3 regions of the Streptomyces sp. ADI95-16 genome follow, and region 1 is predicted to be linked to each of the others. Evidence: riboswitches for the same ligand, from Rfam matches in the RefSeq annotation. Region 1 holds a riboswitch; each other region holds the start of a gene.
What was found. Region 1 has a riboswitch for cobalamin ahead of EES41_RS25410 (energy-coupling factor ABC transporter permease). Riboswitches for the same ligand answer to the same signal wherever they lie in the genome.
Positions count from the first base shown of each region.

Region 2: it holds a riboswitch for cobalamin, as region 1 does, so the genes downstream of both, metE (5-methyltetrahydropteroyltriglutamate--homocysteine S-methyltransferase) here and EES41_RS25410 (energy-coupling factor ABC transporter permease) in region 1, are expected to answer to the same signal.
Region 3: it holds a riboswitch for cobalamin, as region 1 does, so the genes downstream of both, EES41_RS24270 (ribonucleoside-diphosphate reductase subunit alpha) here and EES41_RS25410 (energy-coupling factor ABC transporter permease) in region 1, are expected to answer to the same signal.

Region 1 covers NZ_CP033581.1:5,650,496-5,653,693, forward strand. Annotated here, with positions in the region: gene cbiQ (cobalt ECF transporter T component CbiQ) at 1-136, opposite strand, end outside; gene EES41_RS25405 (energy-coupling factor ABC transporter substrate-binding protein) at 140-490, opposite strand; gene EES41_RS25410 (energy-coupling factor ABC transporter permease) at 490-1,203, opposite strand; cobalamin riboswitch at 1,232-1,427, opposite strand; gene EES41_RS25415 (flavodoxin family protein) at 1,605-2,345, shown strand; gene EES41_RS25420 (hypothetical protein) at 2,410-2,925, opposite strand; gene EES41_RS25425 (L-serine ammonia-lyase) at 3,096-3,198, opposite strand, start outside.
Region 2 covers NZ_CP033581.1:6,314,014-6,317,211, forward strand. Annotated here, with positions in the region: gene EES41_RS28220 (NAD(P)/FAD-dependent oxidoreductase) at 15-1,496, shown strand; cobalamin riboswitch at 1,643-1,804, shown strand; gene metE (5-methyltetrahydropteroyltriglutamate--homocysteine S-methyltransferase) at 1,959-3,198, shown strand, end outside.
Region 3 covers NZ_CP033581.1:5,401,058-5,404,255, reverse strand. Annotated here, with positions in the region: gene EES41_RS24280 (Uma2 family endonuclease) at 1-340, opposite strand, end outside; gene EES41_RS24275 (GNAT family N-acetyltransferase) at 418-930, shown strand; cobalamin riboswitch at 964-1,105, shown strand; gene EES41_RS24270 (ribonucleoside-diphosphate reductase subunit alpha) at 1,257-3,198, shown strand, end outside.

The sequences.
Region 1 (3,198 bases):
CGGCCACCAGCGGCCCGCCGGGCCACGGCGGCAGGGCCACGGCCGTGACGGTGAGACCGACCCCGAGCAGGCCCTTTTCGAGCGGGTGGCGGCGGCGCCAGCGGCTGCCGTGCGCCGCCACGTCGATCGGCAGCACCGCCTACGCCTCCGGGGTGGTGGCGGCGGCCTGCGGGGCGGGCTGCCGCTCCGCCTGCGCGAGGCCCTGGCGGCGTCCCTTGCGCACGCCGAAGTAGTACGCGAGCACGCCCGCGCCGAGCGCCGCCTGCAACGCGAACAGCGCGGACTCCACCTCCCCGGACGGAGGCTCGTACAGCGGGGAGAACCAGGGCTCGTAGTCCGGCTTGAGCTCGGTGATGGCCGCCTCCGCCTGCGCGTCGGCCCCCGCGAACGGCTCCTCCTTGCCCTCGCCCAGCCCCAGCGCGAGCGGGAGCACGGCCAGCGCCGCCACCAGGAGCAGCAGCAGGGTGTTGATCTTCGCGTTCCGGCTCATCAGACCGCCGCCTCCTGCTGGTTCCCGGTACGGGCGCCGGCGCCGCCGCCCGTGAGCTTCGCGACGCCGAGCCGGACCAGGTCCGACTTGCTCGACTGCATCAGCAGCCGCATCACGAGCACCGTCAGCAGGCCCTCGCTCACGGCCAGCGGGATCTGCGTGACCGCGAAGATGCCGCCGAACTTGGCGAGCGCGCCGGGGAACCCGCTCCCCGGGTCCGGGAAGGCGAGCGCCAGCTGCACCGAGGTCACGCAGTAGGTGACCAGGTCGGCGAAGAAGGCGCCGAAGAACACGGTCACCATCAGCGGGACGTCGAACTTCCGCAGCAGCCGGTAGACGGCGTACCCGGCCCAGGGCCCGGCGATCGCCATGGAGAACACGTTGGCGCCGAGCGTGGTGAGCCCGCCGTGCGCCAGCAGCAGCGCCTGGAACAGCAGGGTGATCGTGCCGAGCACCGCCATGATCGGCGGCCGGAACAGGATCGCGCCGAGCCCCGTCCCGGTGGGGTGCGAGCAGCTGCCCGTCACCGACGGGATCTTGAGCGCGGAGAGCACGAACGTGAACGCGCCGGACGCGCCGAGCAGCAGCGTGCTCTCCGGGTTGGCCTTCACCTCGCGGGTGAGGGCGCGGACGCCGTGGACGACGAAGGGAGCGGACGCGGCGCCCCAGGCGACCGCGTGCAGCGGGGGCAGAAACCCCTCGGCTATATGCATGAGTGGGGAGACCTCTCCAGCACCTCGTGGATGGACAACGCGCCCCGGCCGGTCTCCTGGCTCACGGGTGCTGTTGTCCCGGCTCCGCCTTCCCGGGGTCGTACGGTCTCCCGCGCGAGCCCAGTGGCTTCCCTACGGAGTGGAGCCGGACTTCCCGATCACAGTGGCGAGGGCCGCACCGGTTTCGCACCGATTTCCCGAACACCAAGGCCAGCTGACCCTAGTCGGCCGCACGGACCGGTAACAACCCGCGCCGATCACGCCGGTCGGATGGCCGGAATCCGCCGGTCTGTCCGCCGGTCACGTCCGCGGGCCCGCGAGCCGGCAGGTCCGCGAGCCCGCCCCGCCCGGATGGGCTCCGTCCGGTGGCGGGGGCCCTCGGAGGCTCGCAGGGTGGGGGAGTGGCCGACACCCCGCAGACCTTCGACACCGCGCAGCCCCCCGACTACGGCGACCTCACCGCCGTCTACGTGAACTGCACGCTCAAACGCTCGCCCGAGACCAGCAACACCGAGGGCCTGATCGACAAGAGCCGCGCCGTCATGGCGGCGGCGGGCGCCCGGACCTCCCTCATCCGTGCCGTCGACCACGACATCGCCACCGGTGTCTGGCCCGACATGACCGAGCACGGCTGGGAGAGCGACCAGTGGCCGGTGCTCTACAGCCAGATCATGGACGCCGACATCCTGGTGCTCTGCGGGCCCGTCTGGCTCGGTGACAACAGCTCGGTGATGAAGCGGGTGATCGAGCGGCTCTACGCCTGCTCCTCGATCCTCAACGACCAGGGCCAGTACGCCTTCTACGGCCGGGTCGGCGGCGCGCTCATCACGGGCAACGAGGACGGCGTCAAACACTGCGCCATGAACATCCTCTACAGCCTCCAGCACCTCGGCTACGCGATCCCCCCGCAGGCCGACGCGGGCTGGATGGGCGAGGCCGGGCCCGGTCCCTCGTACCTCGACCCGGGCTCCGGCGGCCCCGAGAACGACTTCACCAACCGGAACACCGCCTTCATGTCCTGGAACCTCATGCACCTGGCCGCGCTGCTCAAGCGGGGCGGCGGCATCCCGGCGCACGGCAACCAGCGCTCCCTCTGGGACGCGGGCTGCCGCTTCGACTTCCCGAACCCCGAGCACCGCTAGCCGGGGGAGGCGGGCGAGGAGAACGGGGACCCGGCGCCCGCCACGGCGCCGGGTCCCCGCACGCTCAGCACACGTTCGGGTGCGCGACGTCCAGCACGAACCGCTCCGGCCCGTGCAGGACGGAGGAGGTGTAGGAGGGCTTGGTGTCGAAGGCGGCGCCGAAGGTCACGTACCCCTCGTAGTCGCCGGTCAGGGCCATGCCCTTGAGTTTGGGCAGGTAGATCTTGACGAGCTTGGGCCCTTGGTACACGTTCTGCCCGGCGTCGTCGTGACCCGCCGCGGGATGCAGGCGGACCTCCAGGAAGTACTTCCCGGCGAGCGGTACGGGCTTGCCGGACCCGTCGTAGACGAGGTGGGTGACGGGCGTGACGGTGACCTGGGGGACGTATCCCTTGACGTCGATGACGAGCCGGTCGTACGTGCAGTGCCCGCCCCAGCGGGCATTGACGACGAGCGGGGTCTGCGTGCGGGCGGAGCCGGTCGCGGCGGCGGCCGAGGCCGGCGCGGCGAGCGAGATCCCGGCGGCGAGCAACATGCCCGTGGCCAGGGCGGTGATCTGTCGGCGGCGGAGGTGCTTCATGACGCCCCCTGTTTCTCCAGAGACGGGGACCGATGTCATCGCTAAGGACACCTCCGGCGCCCCGGCGGTTCCACCGGAGCCGCGGCGGCCCTGCGGACGGCGAAGAGCCCCACCGGGCGCGCGGCCGCGGTGGGGCTCTCCGAGCAGGTCAGCGGGTCAGCCGGCCGTCGTCAGCATTCGATGACGTTGACCGCGAGGCCGCCGCGGGCGGTCTCCTTGTACTTGACCTTCATATCGGCGCCGGTCTCCTTCATGGTCTTGATGACCTTGTCC
Region 2 (3,198 bases), 660 kb from region 1:
CGAGACTCGCCGGTATGGACAACGAGACGGACAACCACCCGGCAGGTTCTCCCACGAGCCGTCCGAACGACCCCGGTTGCCAACCCGGTGACGACCTCGGCAACGACCCCGCCGCGGAGGACCACGCGGAGGACCACGCGGTGGTGCTCGGCGCGGGCCTGGCCGGGCTGCTCGCCGCCCGGGCGCTCGCCACGAAGTTCGCCCGCGTCACCCTCGTCGAGCGGGACGAACTGCCCGAGGCCGGGCCGGCGTTCCGGCCCGGCGTTCCGCAGTCCCGGCACGTGCACGTGCTGTGGTCGCGCGGCCTGGAGCTGATGGAACAGATGCTTCCGGGGATCACCGGAAAGCTGGTGGCGGCCGGGGCCGCGGTGCTGGAATCGCCCCGGGACTTCCTCTGGCTGAGCCCCGCCGGCTGGTTCGGCGCCGTCCCCGGCGCCGAAGTCCTCCTCGCCGGCCGGGAGGTCATCGACTGGACGGTGCGCCAGGAGGTGCTGCGGGACGGGCGCATCCGGGTGCGGGCCGGCTCCGCGGCCACCGGGCTCGTCGCCGGCGCCGACGGCCGCTCGGTGACCGGCGTGCGACTGCGCGAGGGCGAGCCGCTGACCGCGCGCCTCGTGGTCGACGCCACCGGCCGCACCTCCAAGGCCTCCGACTGGTTGGCAGCCCTGGGGTACGAGGTGCCCGAAGCCTCCCGCTGCGACTCCCGTCTCGCCTACTCCAGCCGCTCCTTCGCGGCCCCGAAGGACCCCGGGCGGCGCTGGCGCGGCGTGTATGTCCAGGGCCGGCCGGACAGCCCGCGCGGGGGCGTGCTGGTCCCGCTGGACGGTGACCGCTGGCTGGTGACCCTGCTCGGCTACGGCAGCGGGCACGCCCCGCCCACCAAGGACGAGGAGTTCCTCGACTTCGCCCGTACGCTGCGCAGCCCCGCCCTCTACGACGCCATCCGCGACGCGAAACCCCTCTCCCCGGCGACCGGGTTCCGGGGGACGGCGAACGAGTGGCGCCACTACGAGCGGATGGAGCGCTGGCCGGCCGGGTTCATCGTCCTCGGCGACGCCGCGTGCCGGTTCAACCCCGTGTACGGGCACGGGATGACGGTGGCCGCGCTCGCGGCGGACGCCCTCGCCGCCGCGATCGGTGACCTGGGGCCGGCGGAGATCCCGGGCGCGGCCCGCCGGCTCCAGCGGCGGACGGCCGCCGCGGCGGAGGTGGCCTGGCAGATCGCCACCAGCGAGGACCAGCGCTACCCGGGGACCGAGGGGCCGCCGCCGGACCGGGCCACCCGGATCCTGCAGAAGTACATGTCCCGGGTGATGGCGGGGGCCACCGCCGATCCGGGGATCTCCGCGCCCTTCTTCGGCGTCCTGTCCCTGTCCGCCCCGCCGAACACCCTGCTCAGCCCCGGCACGGTGGTGCGCGTCCTGTCCAAGTGGCGCCTCCCCACGGCCCCGGAGACCACCGCCTACCCCTCCCACCACGGCCCGCCGGGGGCGTAGCGGCCCTCAGCAGCCGGTCACCCCGTCCGCGCGGTGCCCCGCGAGCACCCGAGATCGGCAGGTCATCTGACCCCGATCTGACATTCGGCTCCCGTAAGGTGGGCCGTGCAGCTGGTTCGCCCCCGTCCGCCAGGCGGGAAGCGTCGTAAGAGGGAACCCGGTGGGAATCCGGGACTGCCCCGCAGCGGTGAGCGAGAACGACCGCCGTCATACGCACTGGGCCCGGACGGGCCTGGGAAGCGACGGCCAGTAGGTGTCCGTCCCCGACCGACAGGTCGGGGCAGGCGTGCTCGCGAGTCCGAAGACCTGCCCGTTGCCCGCCGTGCGGACCCACGTCCGCGCGCGGAGATTCCGGTGACCTCTCGGGCGGGTCGGCGTGCACCTCTGCCATCCCTTCGCGTTCGCGTGCCCGTGTCCCGTCGCCGGGATCCGTCCTCAGACACGCTCGCGAAGGAGAGTTCTGTGACCACCGCATCCGCCACACCCGCCACACCCGCGCCCGCCGTACGGGCGACCGTGCACGGCTACCCCCGACAAGGCCCCCAGCGGGAGCTGAAGAAGGCCGTCGAGGGGTACTGGAAGGGCCGCGTCCAGGCCGCCGAGCTGCACGACACCGCCGCCCGGCTGCGCCGCGAGGCCTGGCTGGAGCTGGCCGCCGCCGGCCTGACCGAGGTACCGACCGGCCAGTTCTCGTACTACGACCACGTGCTCGACACCAGCGTCATGCTGGGCGCCGTCCCCGACCGCCACCGCGCCGCCCATGAGGCCGATCCGCTCGACGGCTACTTCGCGATGGCCCGCGGCACCCAGGACGTGGCGCCGCTGGAGATGACCAAGTGGTTCGACACCAACTACCACTACCTGGTCCCCGAACTGGGCCCCGGCACCGCCTTCACGGCCGACCCCGGCGCGCAGCTCGCCCAGTACCGGGAGGCGGCCGCCCTCGGCCTCGCCGCCCGGCCCGTACTCGTCGGGCCGATCACCTACCTGCTGCTCGCCAAGCCCGCCCCCGGCGTCGCCCCCGGCTTCGAGCCGCTCACCCTGCTCGACCGGCTGCTGCCCGCCTACGCCCGCGTCCTCGCCGAACTGAAGGCCGCCGGCGCCGAATGGGTCCAGCTCGACGAGCCCGCCCTGGTCCAGGACCGCACCCCCGCCGAACTCAACGCGGCCGCCCGCGCCTACCGAGAGCTGGGCGCCCTCACCGACCGGCCCCAGCTGCTCGTCGCCTCGTACTTCGACCGGCTCGGCGAGGCCCTGCCCGTGCTCGCCGCCGCCCCCGTCGAAGGCCTCGCCCTCGACTTCACCGGGCGCGCCGCCCGCAACCTCGAAGACCTCGCCGCCGCCGGCGGCATCCCCGGCAAGCGGCTCGTCGCCGGTGTGGTCGACGGGTGCAACGTCTGGGTCAACGACCTCAAGCGGTCCCTGACCACCCTCGGCACCCTGCTCGGCCTCGCCGGACAGGTGGACGTGGCCCCCTCCTGCTCCCTGCTGCACGTCCCGCTCGACGTCGCCGCCGAACGGGACCTCGACCCGCAGGTGGCGCGCTGGCTGGCCTTCGCCCGGCAGAAGACCGCCGAGACCGCCACCCTCGCCCGGGGCCTGGCCGGAGGCACCGGGGTCATCGCCGCCGAACTGGCCGCGAACCGGGCCGCGCTGGCGAGCCGCGCCGGGTCCGCGCTCACCCGCGACCCGGCCGTCCGCG
Region 3 (3,198 bases), 250 kb from region 1:
CCTCGACAACCATCAACACCGGAGTCGGATCAGCCCACTCACCCTGGCCGACGAACGCGTCGTCCGGGGCCATCAACGCGTCTGGACGCGCGCGACCCGAGCGGTACTCCTCGACCATCAATCCGCGCTCGACATGCAGCCACTGTTCAGGCCGGTACTGCATGCACATGCGGGCGAGCCAGACAACGATTCGGTCGTGATCCCCGTCCGGCACCGCTTTGACCCCCATCTTGCCGGTGATGAACTCAAGTCGCAGCCCTTCGACCTCCCGGGCGCCTATACGCGCGAGAGTCTCGAAGTCCGCGGTCAGCATCTGGGGCCTGTCGGTCATCACGGTCATGCCTCGCTCGGCTTCCTCGACGGTCTGATCCGACGATAGCGCCGGGCACCGACGACCGTCCCGCAGAATCGTTCCCCATGGACATCGTGATCAGAACAGCCGTGCCCAGTGACTACGCGGAACTGGGTGACATCACCGCGCGGGCCTATCTCGACGACGGGCTCCTGGACGACAACGAGGACGACTTCTACGAGCGCGTGCTGCGCGACGTCGCCGGGCGGGCCGGGGAGGGCGAGGTGATCGTCGCCACGCTCGACGGGGTCCTGCTGGGCGGGGTGACCTTCGCCCCGCCGGGCAGCCGCATGGCCGACGTCGCCGGACCCGGCGAGGCCGAGTTCCGGATGCTGGCCGTCGACCGGGCGGGGCGCGGGAAGGGGGCCGGCGAGGCGCTGGTGCGGGCCTGCGCCGAGCGCGCCCTGGCCATCGAAGGGGTGAACCGTCTGCTGCTCTCCACCCGGGCGCAGAGCCCCGCCGCGCACCGGATCTACGAGCGGCTGGGCTTCGTACGGACCCCGGAACGGGACTGGTCACCAGTCCCCACGGTGCCGCTGCTGACCTACGCGTTGGAGCTGCGCGTACTGGACCGGTAGCAGGCCGACACAAGATGTGGGGGGTCGCGCATCAACGGCCCCCCACATGTATGCTCATCCTCGCTGTCGTCGCAGGGGAATCCGGTGTGAATCCGGAACTGTCCCGCAACGGTATGAAGTACACCCATTGGTGTCACCGCAAGTCCGATGACCTGCCGACAGTGCGCCCGGCTCGACCGAACCGGGTGCCGATACGTCCGGGCCCCGCGGTTGGGCCGGTGGACGCCGCGCGGTGTGCCCTCCGAGGTCCCTGTCCGCGCGCGCCCGCTCGCGCCCCGCACCGCAGGTGCCCCGGAGCCGAGCGAGGGAGAGCTCCCCCCGTGACCATCGCGCCTTCCGCACCGCGCGCCGAGTCCGACCCGTCCGACACCGGAATCGAGACCGGGGGACCTGGGGCCGCGCTGCTGCGGACCCTCACCGAGCTGACCGCCGACCTTCCCGACACCGACCCCGGCCGGGTCGCCGCCGCCGCACTGCGCGGCCGCAGCGCCGCCGCCGACGAGGCCGAGCTGCGTTCGCTCGCCACCGAGGCCGCGGCCGGTCTGATCTCCGAGGACCCGGCGTACTCCCGGCTCGCCGCCCGGCTGCTGACGCTCGCCGTCCGCGACGAGGCCGCCGGCCAGGGAGCCACCTCCTTCTCCGCCTCCGTCGCCGTCGGTCACCGCGAGGGCCTGATCGCCGACCGCACCGCCGCGTTCGTCAAGACCCACGCGGCCCGCCTGGACGCGCTGGTCGAGCACACGCTCGCCGAGGGCGCGGACGACCGCTTCGGCTTCTTCGGCCTGCGCACCCTGCACAGCCGCTACCTGCTGCGCCACCCGATCACCCGCCAGGTCGTCGAGACCCCGCAGCACTTCATGCTGCGCGTGGCCTGCGGACTCGCCGCGGACGAGAGCGTCCAGGCCGTCGAGGAAGTGGCCTCGCTCTACCGGCTGATGAGCCGCCTGGACTACCTGCCGTCCTCCCCCACGCTCTTCAACTCCGGCACCCGGCACCCGCAGATGTCCTCCTGCTACCTGCTGGACTCCCCGCTGGACGAGCTCGACTCGATCTACGACCGCTACCACCAGGTCGCCCGCCTCTCCAAGCACGCCGGTGGCATCGGTCTGTCGTACTCCCGCATCCGCGCCCGCGGTTCGCTGATCCGGGGTACGAACGGCCACTCCAACGGCATCGTGCCGTTCCTGAAGACCCTCGACGCCTCCGTCGCCGCCGTGAACCAGGGCGGCCGCCGCAAGGGTGCCGCCGCCGTCTACCTGGAGACCTGGCACGCGGACATCGAGGAGTTCCTGGAGCTCCGCGACAACACCGGTGAGGACCAGCGCCGCACCCACAACCTGAACCTGGCGCACTGGGTGCCGGACGAGTTCATGCGCCGCGTGAACGCCGACGCCGACTGGTCGCTGTTCTCCCCGGCCGACGTGCCCGAGCTGGTCGACCTGTGGGGCGACGACTTCGACGCCGCCTACCGCAAGGCCGAGGCGGACGGCCTGGCCCGCAAGACCATGCCCGCCCGCGACCTGTACGGCCGGATGATGCGCACCCTCGCGCAGACCGGCCAGGGCTGGATGACCTTCAAGGACGCCTCCAACCGCACGGCGAACCAGACCGCCGAGCCGGGCACCGTCGTCCACTCCTCGAACCTGTGCACCGAGATCATCGAGGTCACCAACGACGGCGAGACCGCCGTCTGCAACCTCGGCTCGGTCAACCTGGGCGCGTTCGTCCTGACGGAGACCGGCGAGATCGACTGGGAGCGGCTGGACGAGACCGTCCGCACCGCCGTGACCTTCCTCGACCGCGTGGTGGACATCAACTTCTACCCGACCGAGCAGGCCGGGCGTTCCAACGCCCGCTGGCGTCCGGTGGGTCTGGGCGCGATGGGCCTCCAGGACGTCTTCTTCAAGCTGAAGCTGCCCTTCGACTCCCCCGAGGCGAAGGCGCTGTCCACCAAGCTCTCCGAGCGCATCATGCTGGCCGCGTACGAGGCCTCCTGCGACCTCGCCGAGCGCAGCGGCCCGCTGCCGGCCTGGGAGCAGACCCGCACCGCCCGCGGCGTCCTGCACCCGGACCACTACAACACCGAGCTGAACTGGCCGGAGCGCTGGGACGCGCTGCGCGCCCGGGTCGCCGAGTCCGGCATGCGCAACTCGCTGCTGCTGGCCATCGCCCCGACGGCGACGATCGCCTCCATCGCCGGTGTGTACGAGTGCATCGAGCCGCAGGTCTCCAACCTCTTCAAGCGCGAGACCCTGTCGGGCGAGTTCC